One region of the Micromonospora sp. WMMD710 genome, then DNA from elsewhere that is predicted to be linked to it. Evidence: riboswitches for the same ligand, from Rfam matches in the RefSeq annotation. Region 1 holds a riboswitch; the other holds the start of a gene.

Region 1 (8,249 bases):
GCCAGCCCACTGCCGCCGGCCTCGTCGGCGGCGGTGAGGGTCACCGTCACCGGACCGGTGTACCACCCCTCGGTCGGGGTGCCCGAAACCGCCGCCGTGGTGACCGGCGCGGTCTCGTCGGCGACCTTCGTGCTCAACCGGAAGTAGTCGAACGCGGCGGTCTTCGAGGCGGTCTGGTTGGCGCCGAGGGTGAACAACCCGACCTTCGGGGTGGCGCCCACCGCGCTGTTGGTCAGCGCCTCCAACGCGGTCCAGGTCGTCCCGTCGGCCGAGTACGACGCGGTGAACGTGTCGCCGGTGCGGGCCAGTCGCAGGTGCCACACCGCCGAGGTGAGGCTGGTCGCCTCCGGCTGCGGGTTCTGCACCGCCCCGCCGATCTCGCTGCGGAACTCGATCCGCCGCGTCACCGCCTGGCCGGCCTGGTTGTCCGCGATGAAGTCGAACTTCAGGTAGTTGTCGTCGTCGGCCTGCACGAGCAGACCGGCCTGCTGGTACTGCTCGTTCAGCAGACTGCCGTCGACCTTCGTCTCCAGGGTCCAGTCGCCTGACGGCGCGGTCTGGAGGATGAAGTTCTTCGGCCCGGTGTTGTCGGTGCCGTAGATGTCACCGTTGGGCACGTCGATCCGCAGCGCGCCGCCGGTGACCCGGTAACCGGCCGGGTCCTCCCGCAGGATCGCGTCCCAGCGGCACTTGTCCAGCGTGTCGCCGGTGAACTCGTCCGACGGGTCGACCGGGCCGGCCGGGGCGTCCGGCGTCACCTGGAACGAGTCGAAGGCCGCGTCGACCACCGGCGCCTCGGTGCCGCCGTTGAGTGCGAAGACCCCGATCCGCGGGTTGGTGATGCCGGCGAGCGCGGCCGAACGGCCGACCGGGGTGAACGTCTGCCCGTCGCCCGAGGCGGCGGCGGTCAGGTTCGTCCCGTCGCTGGTGATCCGCAGGTACACGGTGTCACCCGCCGGTGCGGCGGCGCTGTCGGCGCCCTCGTTGCGAGGCGTCGCGGCCGTCTCCCGGATGAACTCCACCCGCCGGCTGCCGTTGTACAGCAGGTCCACCTTGGCGTAGTTGTCGTCGTCGCCGTACACCAGCAGACCGGCCTGCTGGTAGTTGGCGGTGACCGGGAGGGTGACCTTGGTGGTGATCTCCCAGGCGCCGGTCGGAGCCGGCTGGAGCACCAGGTTGGTCGCGTCGTTGCGGGCGCCGTAGAGGTCGCCCACGCCGGTCGGCAGCCGCAGCGCGCCGCCACTGACCGAGTAGAGCTGGTTCTCCCGGATGACGCTGGACCAGCGGGTCTTGTCGAGGCTGGTGCCGTCGAAGGCGTCCGAACGCGCCCCGAAGCAGGACGTGTCCGGGGCGTCCACCCGCACCGGCACCGTGGCGTACGACTTGGCGCCCTTGCTGTCGGTCACCGTGAGGGTGGCCGTGAAGGTGCCCGGGCTGGCGTAGGTGTGGCTGGCGTCCAGCGTGGACGCCGTACCGCCGTCACCGAAGTCCCAGGCGTACGTCAGCGGGGTGTCGCCCTCGGCGTCGGTGGCCGTGCCGTCGAACGCCACGGTGACCGGCGCGGTGCCGGCGGCCGGGGTCGCGGTGGCGGTGACCACCGGCGGCGCGTTCTCGGTGACGCCGCGGCCGACGAAGTCCATCCAGTTGACGTTGAACAGCGAGCCGGAGCCGCCGTTCGGGTCACGGGCCACGAAGTACAGCGAGCCGCTCGCGGCACCGGTGACCGGCGCGCTCACGTCTGTGTACGTCTGCCACGCGCCGGTCGCCGGCACGGTGGCCGTGGCGACCACCGGTCCGTCCACCGCGCCCGCCCGGACCTCGATGCGACCGCCAGCGGCGGCCGAGGCGGCCCGGAACCGGATCTCGCTGATGTTGGTCAGGTCCGCCGGGGCGAGCGACCACCAGTCGCCGTCCTCGATGAACCCGATGTTCTGACCGCCGCCGGCGGTGTCGGCGCCGGTCTCCCGCTGCACGCCGGCGTCTCCGCCGCCGGTGCTCACCGGTGCCCGACCGGTGGCGGTGAAGAACTCGGCCTGCTTGCGCTTGGGCTGCAGCACCTCGATGACCCGACCGGTGAGCGGGCTGGCTCCGCCGGCCCCGCCGTCGTCGGTGTAGGTGGCCTCGAAGACCGCGAAGACGTTCGCCTCGGCGCCGTGCCCGGAGGCGAGCGATGTCTGGACGGTGCCGGTGCAGCCGGTGTGCTGCTCCAGCGGGTGGGCGTGCTCGTCGTGACCCAGCAGCACCTGGAGGTTCACCCGGGCACAGTCGATCTCCCCGTCCTCGGGGTCGGTCACCTTGATCGTGTAGCGGACCTGGTCACCCCAGTCGAAGAACCCGCCGTCCGGCGGGAACTCGATGGTGACCGTCGGGGACGTGTTGCCCACGGTGATCGGCACGTTGGCCACCGCGGTACGGCCCTTCGGGTTGGTGACGGTGAGCTGGGCGGTGTAGTTGCCCGCCGTGGCGTAGGTGTGCGTCGGGTTCGCCTCGGTCGAGGTCTGCCCGTCGCCGAACGCCCAGGCGTAGGTGAGCGCGCCACCGTCCGGGTCGCGGGAGCCGGCGCTGGAGAAGGTGACGGTCAACGGCGCCGCACCCGAGGTCGGGGTGGCGGACGCCGCCGCGATCGGCGCGCGGTCACCGGCGGTGTAGTCGATCCGGTAGACACCCGAGTTGTCGTTGTTGCCACCGAAGCCGCTGCCCCACTCGATCAGGTACAGGGCGCCGTCGGGGCCGAACTCGAAGTCCATCGGCCGGACCATGGTCATCCCGGTGAGCAGCTGGTTGATGTCCACCAACGACTTGCCGTCGGGGGTCAGCTGCATCGTGTACATCTTGTTCTGGTTCCACTCGCCGAGCAGCGCCTTGCCGTCGTAGTAGGCCGGCCACTTACGGGTCGAGTTGAGGTCCGTGTCGTAGCGGTAGACCGGGCCGCCCATCGGGGCGCCACCGCCGCCGATCTCCGGGTACCGGGCGTCACCGGCGTACCCGTAGTCGACGGTCGCGGGGACGACCGGCGGGAGGTTGGTCAGGCCGGTGTTGTTGGGCGAGTTGTTCACCGGCGCCGCGCAGTCGAACTTCGCGCCGCTCGGGCCGGACGGGAACGTGTAGTCGTTGTACGCCTCGTTCGTGCCCGTGCAATACGGCCAGCCGTAGTTGCCGGGGGTCACGATGTTCCACTCGACCAGGCCACGCGGGCCGCGGGTGGGGTTGTCCGCGTTGGCGTCCGGCCCGTAGTCCGCGACGTACAGTGTGTTGGTCTTCGGGTCGGTGCCGATCCGGAACGGGTTGCGAAAGCCCATCGCGTAGATCTCGGGTCGGGTCTTCTCGGTGCCCGGAGCGAAGAGGTTGCCGGCCGGAACGGTGTACGACCCGTCGTCCTCCGGGTGGATCCGGATCACCTTGCCGCGCAGGTCGTTGGTGTTGGCCGAGGTGCGCTGCGCGTCGTAGTCCTGGCGGCCCGACCGCTCGTCGAGCGGCGAGTACGAGTTCGACTCGAACGGGTTGGTGTTGTCACCGGTGGCCAGGTACAGGTTGCCGGCGCCGTCGAAGGTCATGCTGCCCCCGGCGTGGCAGCAGGTGTTGCGCTGGGTGTCGACCCGCAGCACCTGCTTCTCGCTGGCCGGGTCGATGGTGTCGCCGGTCACCGTGAACCGGGACAGCAGGTTGCGCGTGACGCCGTCGTTCGGGGCGTAGTACAGGTACACCCACTTGTTGGTGGCGAAGTCCGGGTCGAGCCGGATGCCGATCAGGCCGTCCTCGTTGCCGGTGAAGACGTCCAGGTCGACGGCGGTGACGGTGTTGCCGGTGTCCGGCTTGATGATCTGCACCCGACCGTCGCGTTCGATGTAGAAGACCCGCCCGTCTCCGGCGATGTCCAGCTCCATCGGGTTGCTCGTGTTGCTGTCAAGGGAGACCTTCTCGAAGTTGGAGGTCTTCGAGGCGCCACAGTCGGCGTCCACCACACCGGCGGCGGTCTGGATGCCGCCGAGCAGGTGCTTGAGGAACTCCGGTTCGGCGTACGACTCCCGGGTGTGCCCGCCGCCGGTGTACCAGGAACGACCACCGTCGAAGTCCTGACACCAGGCGGTCGGGTGGTCGGCGCCCATCGCACCGGCGCCCGGGGTGTAGCTCTTCTCGTCCAGGCTGGCCAGCACGTGCACGTCCGGCCGGGGGTTGGTCTGGAAGTTGTACCACTCGTCGAAGCGGGACCAGCGGTCCGGAAGCTCGGCGGTGGACGGGTGTGCGTGGTCCTCCACCTTGACCGTGGCCTGCTGGTTCGCCGGGTGGTTGGCGAAGTACGCGCCGACCAGGTCGCCGTACCAGGCCCAGCTGTACTCGGTGTCCGACGCGGCGTGGATGCCGACGTAGCCGCCGCCCGCCTTCACGTAGCGCTCGAACGCCGCCTGCTGGTCGGCGTTGAGGACGTCGCCGGTGGTGGAGAGCCAGATCACGGCCTTGTACTTGGCCAGGTTGGCGTCGGTGAATACCGCGCCGTCCTCCGAGTTGTCCACGGTGAATCCGTTGGCCGCGCCGAGTTGCTGGATGGCGGCGATGCCGGTGGGGATGGAGTCGTGCCGGAAGCCGGCGGTCTTGGAGAAGACCAGGACGGAGAAGGGATCGGCGGCGGCGGCCTTGGGCGCCTTCGGCACCACCTGGGTCACCGGGGCCGCGGCCTGCGCGTCTTTCGGGGGGACCTGGGCGGCGGCGGGAGCCGCCTGCGCCGGCGACCCGAGCAGGGTCGTCGAAGCGAGGGCCAGGGAGATGAGGGTCGCGGTGATGGGTTTTCGGGCACGACGAGAACGGGACACGCCGCCTCCAATGTCGCAGTGGACAGGAATCGCGGGGGCCGGCTCGCCGAAGACCGTCCCAGATGGAGCCGGTGGGGACACCGTGCCAGGGCGTCCACGCCGGCATTTTGTCGAATCGCTGAACAAATTAATTCGGCTCGCTCGATGTCGGGCAAGATGCCGGCGGGTAACGGTTCTGCAACGGGGGGCGACATTCCGAACAGGACCGGGATGAAGCACCCCAACTGATTCGGCCTTCCGGGCCCGTCGACCCCTCCCTTGGCAGGCCGACGGATCTGTCGTACGGTGACACGCAAGTAACCCACGGGAGCCCGGTGTACCGGGCTGAGAGGGGGGCTGACAGCCCCCGACCGTCGAACCTGATCCGGGTAATGCCGGCGCAGGGAGGAGCGTTGCCGTGCCGTCCCTTGGACGACTGCATCTCATCACCGACACCCGACCCGGTCGGGACCCGCTCGCCGTGGTCCGCGCCGCCCTCACGGTGGCCCGCGCCGACCTGGTGGTGCAGGTCCGCGTCGAGGACTCGGCCACCGACCGCGAGACGTACGAACTGGCCCGGCAGGTGCTGGCGCTCTGCCGGCCGTACGGGGCGACCTGCCTGGTCAACGACCGGTTGCACGTGGCGCTGGCGGTGGGCGCCGCCGGCGGGCACGTCGGCGCCGACGACCTGCCGGTCGCCGCCGCCCGCCGGGTGCTCGGCCCCACCGCCGTGCTGGGCGCCACTGCCCGCGCGCCCGGTACGGCGAGCGCGGCCGTCGCGGCGGGAGCCAGCTACCTGGGCGTCGGACCGTGTCACGCCACCACCACCAAGCCCGGGTTGCCGGACCCCATCGGCCCCGCCGGGGTACGCGCCGTCGTCGACGCCGTCGACGTACCGGTCATCGCGATCGGCGCCGTGACCGCCGACCGGGTACCGGCGCTGCGGGCCGCCGGGGCGTACGGGGTGGCGGTGGTCGGCGCGATCTCCGCCGCCACCGACCCGGCCCACGCGACCGCCGAGCTGATCGAGGCGCTGACGTGCTGACCGGCCGGTCACCGGCACCGCGATCGAGCGACCGGGCCCGGCTGGACGTGGCGGTGGTGGGGGCGGGCCCGGTCGGGCTGGCGATCGCCTGGCGCTGCTCCGCGCGCGGGTTGCGGGTGGCGGTGCACGACGCGGCACCCGGGTCGGGGGCGTCGGCGGTGGCCGCCGGCATGCTCTCCCCGGTCGCCGAGGCGTACTTCGGTGAGCGGCGGCTGACCGAGCTGCTGCTGGCGTCCGCGGCCCGCTGGCCGGCGTTCGCCGCCGAGCTGACCGAGACGACCGGCGTCGCGATCGGTTACCGCACCGAGGGCACCCTGATGGTCGGGCTGACCGGTGACGACCTGGCCGAGGCGCGCCGGCTCTGGGCGTACCAGCAGGGGTTGGGTCTGCCGGTGACCCCGCTGCTGCCCAGCGGGCTGCGCGACCGCGAACCGGCGCTCGCGCCGCGGGTGCGCGGCGGCGCGCTCGCGCCCACCGACCACCAGGTCGACCCGCGGCTGCTGGTGCCGGCGCTGCGCACGGCCGCGCAGCGGGCCGGCGCGGCGTTCGTGCCGCAGGCGGTCCGACACTTGTCCGATGTGGAGGCGAGGGTCACCGTGGTCGCCGCCGGCTGCGGGGCCGCCGCCCTCACCGGGCTGCCGGTGCGGCCGGTGAAGGGCCAGATCCTGCGGCTGCGCGCGCCCGGCGGCGTCGCGCCGGGCTTCCGGCACGTGATCCGGGGGTACGCCGACGGCGAGCACGTCTACCTGGTGCCCCGCGCCGACGGTGAGGTCGTGCTCGGCGCGACGGTCGAGGAACGCTCGGACACCACGGTCACCGCCGGCGCCGTGCAGCGGCTGCTCCGCGCCGGGGTCGACCTGCTGCCCGAACTGGCCGAGTACGACCTGGTCGAGGCGGTCGCCGGGCTCCGCCCCGGCACCCCGGACAACGCGCCCATCCTCGGGCCGCTGCCCGGCCGACCGGACGTGCTGGCCGCCACCGGGCACCACCGGCACGGCATCGTGCTCACCCCGGTCACCGCCGACCTGATCGCCGACCTGGTGGTCACCGGCGTGCCCGACCCGCTGCTCGCCGCGTTCCGGCCCGACCGGTTCGTCGGCGCGGCGACCGGCGGTGGACCCGATCGGACGATGGAGGGCGACCAGTGGAGTTGACGGTGAACGGGGCCGGGCGCAGCGTCCCCGGTGGCGCGTCGGTGGCGGACCTGGTCCGCGACGTGGTGCCCGAGCAGCGTGGCGTGGCGGTCGCGGTCAACGGCGAGGTGGTGCCCCGGGCCGGTTGGCCGGTGACGGTGCTGCGCGACGGTGACCGCGTCGAGGTGCTCACCGCGGCGCAGGGCGGGTGAGCGGCGTGTCGTTCGAGCTGGGTGGGGTGACGTTCGGCTCGCGGCTGATCCTCGGCACCGGCGGGGCCGCGAACCTGCACGTGCTGGAGCAGGCGATCCGCGCATCCGGCACCGAGCTGGTCACCCTGGCCCTGCGCCGGGTGGACACCGCCCCGGGCACCGGCGGCGGGCTGCTCGACCTGCTGGACCGGTGCGGGGTACGGCTGCTGCCGAACACCGCCGGCTGCCACACGGCGACCGAGGCGGTGAAGGTGGCCCGGCTGGCCCGGGAGGCGTTCGACACCGACTGGATCAAGCTGGAGGTGATCGGCGACGAACGGACGCTGCTGCCCGACGGGGTGGAACTGCTCCGCGCCGCCGAGGAGCTGGTCGCCGACGGGTTCACCGTGCTGCCGTACACCAGTGACGACCCGGTGCTCGCCCGCCGGCTCGCCGACGTGGGTTGCGCCGCGGTGATGCCGGCCGGTTCCCCGATCGGCTCGGGCCTCGGCGTCGGTAACCCGCACCACATCCGGCTCATCCGGCAGGGCGTGGACGTGCCGGTGATCCTGGACGCCGGCATCGGCACCGCGTCCGACGCCGCCCTGGCGATGGAGCTGGGCTGCGACGCGGTGCTGCTGGCCAGCGCGGTCACCCGGGCCGCCGACCCGGTGGCGATGGCCACGGCGATGCGGTACGCGGTCGAGGCGGGCCGCCTCGCGGCGGGCGCCGGCCGGATCGCCCGTCGCTTCCACGCCCTCGCCTCCACCCCCGACGAGGGAAGACCCGACCTGTGACCGCGCCGTCCGGTGTCGTCGTGTTGACCGACCGGCTCGTCGCGCGCGGCGGACTCGACCGGGTGGTGGCGGGAGCCGTCGCCGGGGGAGTGCGCTGGGTGGTGCTGCGGGAGAAGGACCTGCCCCGCGCCGAACGCGCCGCCCTCGCCGCCGACCTGCGTGCGATCCTCGCTCAGGTCGGCGGGACCCTCATCGTGGCCGGCCCCGACCCGCTCGGCGGCGACGCCGTCCACCTGCCCGCCGCCGGCCCGTACCCGCCACCAACCCACCAGCTGGTCGGCCGCTCCTGCCACAAC
Region 2 (8,249 bases), 6.0 Mb from region 1:
GTGGCACGCTGTCCGGCGTGAAAATCTATGCCGATCGGTTTCCGACCGCCGCCCGCCAGTTGCTCACCGACCTGCTCGTCGTCGCCTGGGTGTACGTGGCGATCCGCGGCGCGCTCTGGCTGCACGACCTGGTGGAGAAGCTCGCCGTGCCGGGGCAGAAGTTGGAGGGCGCCGGCAGCGGACTCGCCGACAACCTGGGCGACGCCGGCAGCAAGGTCCGCCGGGTGCCGCTGGTCGGCGACGAGTTGACCGCGCCCTTCCAGCGGGCCGCCGACGCCGCCCGGGGGCTCGCCGACGCCGGCCGCGACCAGCAGCACTTCGTCGACCAGCTCGCCCTCGCCCTCACCATCGCGGTGTTGATCTTCCCGCTCGGTCTGGTGCTGTTCGGGTGGCTGCCCCTGCGGGTGCGCTGGATGCGCCGGGCCGGATCGGCCGCGAAGCTCGCCGCCGGGCCGGCCGGGCGGGATCTGCTCGCCCTGCGCGCGCTGGCCACCCAGCCGCTGGGCCGGCTGACCCGGATCGCGCCCGACGTCGCCGAGGCGTGGCGACGCGGCGACGACGAGACCGTCGACGCCCTGGCCGCACTTGAACTGCGCCAGCTGGGCCTGCGCGGCAGAGGCCGCTGAGGCCGGCCATACCGCCGGACGTACGTCGGCGGCGCTCTTCGGAACGGCCCGGACGGCCGCCCCGGCGGCGATCCACGCCACCCCCGCCTGCCGCAGCCGACCTGCGGCGATGGTGCCGTTAAGGTCTTCGGGTGTTCTACTTCCTGGTCGTCATCGCCGTCCTGCTGCTCGTGTACGCCGCCGTCCTGGTCTCCTTCGTCCGCCGGGGCAGGAAGATTCCGCCCGCGGCGTACCTGGGTCTGGCGGTGCTCAACGGCCTGATCCTGGCGGCGGTGCTGGCCTGGGCGGTCGCCCGCTGACCGCTGACCGCTCTCGGCTCTGCGCGGCAGCGGGCAGCTAGCAGCGGGCAGCGCGATAAGCAGCGGGCGTTACGGCTTCGGCGGGATGCGACGGCGGACGTCCTCGGCGGTGGACGGGCCGGGCGACCAACGGGCCACCCAGGGCAGCTCGTCGGACGGGGTGATGACGCCGTCCTCCAGGCCGGCGTAGCGGCCGGCGAGGATCCGCTTCGCGGCGGCGGTGTCGACCGAGTCGGTGTTGTCCCACAGGGCGTTGAACAGCGCGTCCACCCGTACCCGCGCCTGCCGGCAGAACAGGTCGGCCAGCTCGACGTTCTCCGGACGGCTGTCCCGCTCGGCGGACGCCCGGACGCAGACCGCGGACATCGCGAACAGCTCCGCGCCGATGTCCACGACACGGCCGAGGAACGCCTGCTTGCGCTCCATCTTTCCCTGCCAGCGGGACATCGCGTAGAACGTCGACCGGGCCAGCTTGCGCGACGACCGTTCCACCTGGCGCAGGTGGGCGGCCAGTGGCCCGAACTCGGCGTACGCCGACGGGCTCTGGCCTCGGCCGACGGCCAGGGTGGGCAGCCACTTCGCGTAGAAGGCACCGGCGCGGGCGCCGGCGCGGGCCTTGCGGCCGAGCCCCGCGTCCGGGTCGATGATGTCGCCGGCCACCGACAGGTGGGCGTCGACGGCCTCCCGGGCGATCAGCAGGTGCATGATCTCGGTGGAGCCCTCGAAGATCCGGTTGATCCGCAGGTCACGCAGCATCTGCTCGACGGCGGCCGGGCGTTCGCCGCGGGCGGCCAGCGAGTCGGCCGTCTCGTACCCGCGCCCGCCCCGGATCTGGATCAGCTCGTCGGCGATCTTCCAGGCCATCTCGCTGGCGTACAGCTTGACCAGCGCCGCCTCGATGCGGATGTCGTTGCGGTCGTCGTCGGCGAGCAGGCAGCACAGGTCGAGCATGGTCTCCATGCCGTACGTGGTGGCGGCGATGAAGGAGAGCTTCTGCGCGACCGCCTCGTGCTCGCCCACCGGCCGACCCCACTGGACCCGGTCGGCGGCCCACTCGCGGGCCACGTTCAACGCCCACTTGCCGGCGCCCACGCACATCGCCGGCAGCGACAGCCGGCCGGTGTTCAACGTGGTCAGCGCGATCTTGAGGCCCTTGCCCTCGCCGCCGATGACGTTCTCGGCGGGCACGAACACGTCGTGGAACCGGGTGAGGCTGTTTTCCAGGCCGCGCAGGCCGACGAACTCGTTGCGGCGTTCCACGGTGATGCCGGCGCTGTCGCCGTCCACCACGAACGCGGTGATTCCGCCGCGCCGGCCCTCGCCGGCCGGCACCCGGGCCATCACCACCAGCAGGGTGGCGACGATGCCGTTGGTGGCCCAGAGTTTCACCCCGTTGAGCCGGTAGCCGGTGCCGTCCTCGGTCGGCTCGGCGATGGTGGCCAGCCGGGCCGGGTCGGAGCCGACGTCCGGCTCGGTGAGCAGGAACGCGGACACCTCGCCGGCGGCGAGCCGGGGCAGGAACCGCTGCTTCTGCTCGGCGGTGCCGAACATCTTCAACGGCTGCGGCACGCCGATCGACTGGTGTGCGGAGAGCAGCGCGCCGATGGCCGGGCTGACCGAGCCGGCCAGCATGAGTGCCCGGCAGTAGTGCAGGTTGCTCAGCCCCAGACCGCCGTACCTACGGTCGATCTTCATGCCGAACGCGCCGAGGTCGGCCAGGCCGTGGAACACGGTGTCCGGGATGGACGCGTCCCGCTCGATGGCGGCACCGTCCACCTCGGAGGTGAGAAAGGCGCGGAACCGAGCGAGGAACTCCTCGGCGCGTGCCACGTCGTCCGGGTCGGAGCGGGGCCACGGGTCGATGAGGTCGAGCCGGAACCGGCCGAGGAACAGCTCCTTGCCGAAGCTGGGCCGATCCCAGGCGGATTCGCGGGCGGCCTCGGCGACCTGCCGGGCCTCCTTCTCCGAGACCTGCCCGGCCTCTGCCGAAAGTGGCGCGGCGGCACCGGCGGTGCCGGGCGTGGTATCGGCGTCGGGGCCGTCCGGTGCCGGTCGGCCGTCCTGCGTCGTGGTCACGGCTGCCCCCTCGAAACTCGGTGCGGCTGCGTCGACGTGCGCGACTACCGCCACGCTACCCCCGGTTGTTACCCAGGGGTAGCGCTGCGTGAAGATCGGCCCGATCAGCGACCGCTGAGAGTGTCCGGGTCGTCGTCCTCGTCGTCGATGTCGTCCTCACCCCAGCTGCGGCGGGCGAACGGCAGCATCACCCAGAACGTGAGGAACCAGAGCCCGGTCAGGGCACTGAGCACGAAGGCGATCGGCCGGTCCAGCACGAAGTCGGTGATCAGCAGGACGGCGCTGACCATCGCGATCAGCATGAAGGCCAGGCCGCCGGTGGCCATCCGGTGGGCGAAGCGGACCAACTCCGGCTTACGCCCCTGACGGAACAGCGCCCGGTGGAACGCGACCGGCGAGATGATCATCGCGGTGGCGGCGGCCGCGGCGAGCAGCGCCACGATGTAGACGTCGCGCTGGAACTCGGTGGTCTGGGTGAAGCCGTTGCTGAACGGCAGCGTGAGCAGGAATGCGAAGAGGATCTGCACGCCGGTCTGGGCGACCCGCAACTCCTGCAACAGGTCGGCGAAGTTGCGCTGCCAGCGCTGCTTCTCGGTCTCCTTCGACACGCGCTACCTCCGGTGAGACGCTACTGCCGGCGGTCCCGGCCGCCGGCAGCAACGCCAATGCCCCACCCGGCCGAGCGTGAAACAGGTTCACGACACCTGCCGTTCATCTCGGCGACGTGTGTCAGGACCCGCGCCGGATCCGACCCGCGTACCGGGCCTCCAACTCCGCGTTGTGCGCGTCACCGTCGGGGATGTTCGCCGACAGGTAGACCGGGGGCCGCTCCCCCGCCGCCAGCAACCGGGCCACCACCTCCACGGTGACCTGCTGGGCCAGCAGCGCCGCCGTGATCGAGGAGACCGCGCCGACCGCGCCGCCGCCGGGCAACGGCAGGGTCGCGTCGCCGTACGGCGCACCGTTGTCGAGCACCACGTCGGCGAGGTCGGCCAGCTTGCGACCGGACGGGTGCCGGGAGGTCATCCGGCCGGAGTGCAGCGCGGAGGTGATCGCCACCAGCCCGTGCCCGCGTTCCTTCACCAGCGCGGCGAACTCCACCATCGCGCCGTTGACCCCCGAGTTCGAGGCCAGCACGAACACGTCGGTGGGCCGTACCGGGGCCAGTTCGTAGAGCCGGTGGGCCACCTCCGGGTCGCGCTCCAGCAGCGGGCCGAGCCGCTCGGCCGGTTCGCCGCCGAGCAGCACCAGGTCACGCAGCGCGATCCGGTTGGTCGGCACCAGGCCACCCGCCCGCCCGGCGATCTCCATGGCGAGGGCCTCCGAGTGGCCGGTACCGAACGCGTGCACCACCCCGTCGGCACGGACCGCGTCGGCGATCAGGTCGGCGGCCCGCCCCACCGCCTCGCGCTGACTGGCGGCCACCCGCCCGATCGTCTCGGTCACCACGGCCAGGTAGTCCTCGGCACTCACCGTCATGCGTCCTCCGTCGTCCGATTGCGGGCCAGCCAGTGCACGCGAGGTCGACCGCCGCCCGCCGGCGCATCGACCCGCCACATCCCGATGTCGACCGCCCGGCTCAGGCCGTTGCGGTGGCCCGGGCCAGGATCGCCTCGGCGAGCGGCCCGGGCGCGGTGTCCGGGATCCAGTGACTCACCCCGGGCAACGCCACGAAGCGGTAGTCGCCGGTGACGTTGGCGGCGCACGCCTCGGCGGCGGTGCGGCCGATCGCGACGTCCCGGTCGCTCCACACGTACGTGGTGGGCACCTCGACCGGGCCGACGCCGGCCAGGTCGGATCGGGACATCGCCCGGTACCAGTTCAGGGCGGCGGTGAGCGCGCCCGGCTCACGCATCGGGTCCGCGTAGCGGGCCACCCGGGACGCGTCACCCACGCTGCCGAGCATCTTGCACAGGGCCGCGGCGTGGAAGGCCAGCAGCACCCTCTCGGCCGTGCCCAGCTTGCGGAACAGCGCCATGTACGACGAGCGCGCCTTCTGCTCGGTGTCGGTGGCGAGGGCGTGCGCCATGGCCGCGGGATGCGGCACCGACACCGCCGTGAGCGTGCGGACCCGCTCGGGGTGCGCGGCCGCCACCGCCCAGGCCACCACCGCGCCCCAGTCATGGCCGACCAGGTGGACGGCGTCCAGGCCGAGCGCGTCGAGCACCGCCACCACGTCGGCGACCAGTTCCGGGATCCGGTACGCGTCCACCGCCGCCGGTCGGGCGTCGGGCGAGTAGCCGCGCTGATCCAGCGCGTACGTGCGCAGCCCGGCCGCGTGCAACGCGGGGACGACGTCGTCCCATTCGCCGCTGTGCTGGGGGAAGCCGTGCAGCAACAGGACGGCCTCGCCGTCCGGCGGCCCACCGGCGCGTACCTCGAACATGAGACCTCGTGCGTCGACCCGCATGATCGTCAGCCTACCCAGCCGGCTTCCGCCGGGCCGGACGCCGAGGTGGGGCGGACGCCCTGCTGGGCTGGCACCCCTGGTCGGTGCTAGCGTCAGCGAGACAACTTCACATCCGACAGGGGAGCGCACAGCGCTGAGAGTGCGGGCACGCCCGCAGACCCTCGAACCTGATCTGGGTAATGCCAGCGCAGGGAGTTCGGTCGACCTCCAGCCGCGCCGTCGTCCGGTGCCACCGGGCGCGGCGTGCGTCTTCTCCTGGTTCTTTTCCTTGAACTGGGAGCACAGCATGGACAACACCACCAACCGTTGGCGCACCATCGACATCGTGGTCGCCTCGGTGATCGCGGTGGCCTTCGGCGTCATCTTCTGGGCCTGGGGCCTGGTCTGGAGCGCCACCGAGGGGGCGTTCGCCTTCTTCCCACCGGCGCAGACCCTGCTCTACGGCGTGTGGCTGATGCCGGCCGTCATCGGCGGCCTGGTCATCCGCAAGCCCGGCGCCGCCCTCTACTGCGAGACGGTGGCGGCGGTGCTCTCCGCGCTGCTGGGCAGCCAGTGGGCCGGCACGGTGATCCCGCAGGGCATCGTGCAGGGCCTCGGCGCCGAACTGGCGTTCGCCGCCTTCCGGTACCAGTCGTTCCGGCTGCCGACCGCCGTGTTGGCCGGCGCGTTGACGGGTCTCAGCGCCGCGCTGTTCGACTTCTTCATCTGGAACGTCGACTACGCGCTGGTCGACTACCGCATCCCGTACGCGCTGCTGACCATCGTCAGCGCCACCGTGATCGCCGGCGTAGGCGGCTGGCTGCTCACAAAGGCCCTGGCCAACACAGGCGTCCTGGACCGCTTCCCGGTGGCCCGGGACCGAGCCCCCATCTGACCCCACCCACTCGCGTCGATCATGAGGTTGACGGGTGGATGGATCGTCAGAACCACCGTCAACCTCATGATCAACCGTGCAGGGTGGAGCCCGGGTCGGAAGGGGGTGGGTGTGGTGGGCGGGGTACTGCTGCGCGGGTTCGGGTGGCGGCACGCCGGGCGGCGGGCGTGGGCTCTGCGCGGGGTTGACCTGCGGGTTGAGGACGGCGAGCGGGTTCTCCTGCTCGGTCCCTCGGGGGCCGGAAAGAGCACCCTGCTCAGCGCGCTCGCCGGGCTGCTGCCGGAGGACTCCGGCGAGCAGGAGGGCACCGTCGAGATCGACGGGCTCGACCCGCGCAAGGGCCGGGAACGGGTCGGCATCGTCTTCCAGGACCCGGAGACGCAACTGGTGATGGCCCGCAGCGGCGACGACGTCGCGTTCGGGCTGGAGAACCGGGGCGTACCGACCGGCGAGATCTGGCCCCGCGTCGACGAGGCGCTGCGCCGGGTCGGCTTCCCGTACCCCCGGGACCGCAACACGGCGGCGCTCTCCGGCGGGGAACAGCAACGTCTCGCCCTGGCCGGCGCGCTGGCCCTGCGGCCCGGCCTGCTGCTGCTCGACGAGCCGACCGCCAACCTCGACCCGGCCGGCGCGGACCTGGTCCGGCAGGCGGTGGCCGGCACCCTGGACGCCGACACCACGCTGATCCTGGTCGAGCACCGGGTCGCCGAGGCGCTGCCGCTGGTCGACCGGGTGGTCGTCCTGGAACCCGGCGGCGGGGTCCGCGCCGACGGGCCACCCGAGGCGGTCTTCGCCGCGCACGGTGCCGCCCTCGCCGCCCAGGGCGTGTGGGTGCCCGGTCACCCCATCACGCCCCGGCCGGCCACCGCCGCCGCCGGGGACCTGCTGATCACCGCCGAACGGCTCGGCCTGCCGCCCCGGCTGGGCCCCACCGACCTCGCGGTACGCGCCGGCGAGGCACTCGCCGTACGAGGTCCCAACGGCGCCGGCAAGTCCACCCTGGCCCTACTGCTCGGCGGGCTGCTGCGACCGGGCACCGGCCGGGTCACCGCCTCCGCCGAGCTGGCCGGGCCGGATCACCGCACTCCCCCGCACCGCTGGCGTGCGCCCGCGCTGGCCCGGCGCATCGGGTCGGTCTTTCAGGACCCGGAGCACCAGTTCGTCACCGGCACCGTCTTCGACGAACTGGCCCTCGGCCCGCGCCGCACCGGCCAGACCGAGGCAGCCGTCAAGGACACCGTGGCCGCGCTGCTGGAGCGGCTACGACTGGCACGGCTCGCGGCAGCCAACCCGTACACCCTCTCGGGTGGGGAAGCGCGGCGGCTGAGCGTGGCGACCGCCCTGGCCACCGCGCCCCGCCTGCTGATCTGCGACGAACCCACCTTCGGCCAGGACCGGCGGACCTGGCGGGAACTGGTCGACCTGTTCGCCGACCTCCGCGACGCCGGGCACGGCATCGTCGCGGTCACCCACGACGCGGACTTCGTCGCCGCGCTCGCCGACCGCACCATCACCCTCCAGCTGGCCCCGGACGGCAGCCGATGATCAGTATCGAGCCGGTCGCCGCGCCCGGCGCGCCCCTGGCCCGCCGCAACCCGGTGGCGAAGGTCGCCGCCGCGCTGGCCTTCTCGTTCATCCTGCTGGCCACTCTGGACCCGGTCGCCCCGGCGATCGCCATCGCCCTCGAACTCGCGCTGCTGCCGCTGTTCGGCATCCGCTACCGGGTGCTGGCCCGGCGCGCCCTGCCGCTACTGCTCAGCGCCGCCGGCATCCTCGTCACCCTGGTGCTGTTCGCCGCCGACCGCTCCGGCCGGGTACTGCTGGATGCGGGGCCAGTGCTGGTGAGCACCGGTGTGCTGCTCACCGCACTCGGTCTGGTGCTGCGCGTGTTCGCGGTGGCCCTGCCCGGCGTGATCGTCTTCGCCACCACGGACCCCACCGACCTGGCCGACGCGCTGATCCAG

The links. Region 1 has a riboswitch for thiamine pyrophosphate ahead of thiE (thiamine phosphate synthase). Riboswitches for the same ligand answer to the same signal wherever they lie in the genome.
Region 2: it holds a riboswitch for thiamine pyrophosphate, as region 1 does, so the genes downstream of both, O7620_RS01510 (ECF transporter S component) here and thiE (thiamine phosphate synthase) in region 1, are expected to answer to the same signal.

The regions. Positions count from the first base shown of each region.
Region 1 is NZ_JARUBD010000001.1:6,295,878-6,304,126, forward strand. It holds gene O7620_RS29245 (ThuA domain-containing protein) at 1-4,808, opposite strand, end outside; TPP riboswitch at 5,102-5,211, shown strand; gene thiE (thiamine phosphate synthase) at 5,206-5,832, shown strand; gene thiO (glycine oxidase ThiO) at 5,829-6,986, shown strand; gene thiS (sulfur carrier protein ThiS) at 6,977-7,177, shown strand; gene O7620_RS29265 (thiazole synthase) at 7,174-7,953, shown strand; gene O7620_RS29270 (thiamine phosphate synthase) at 7,950-8,249, shown strand, end outside.
Region 2 is NZ_JARUBD010000001.1:289,267-297,515, reverse strand. It holds gene O7620_RS01540 (hypothetical protein) at 18-626, shown strand; gene O7620_RS01535 (hypothetical protein) at 758-925, shown strand; gene O7620_RS01530 (acyl-CoA dehydrogenase family protein) at 995-3,001, opposite strand; gene O7620_RS01525 (DUF6328 family protein) at 3,106-3,609, opposite strand; gene O7620_RS01520 (SIS domain-containing protein) at 3,731-4,480, opposite strand; gene O7620_RS01515 (alpha/beta fold hydrolase) at 4,581-5,411, opposite strand; TPP riboswitch at 5,519-5,623, shown strand; gene O7620_RS01510 (ECF transporter S component) at 5,698-6,285, shown strand; gene O7620_RS01505 (ABC transporter ATP-binding protein) at 6,400-7,830, shown strand; gene O7620_RS01500 (energy-coupling factor transporter transmembrane component T) at 7,827-8,249, shown strand, end outside.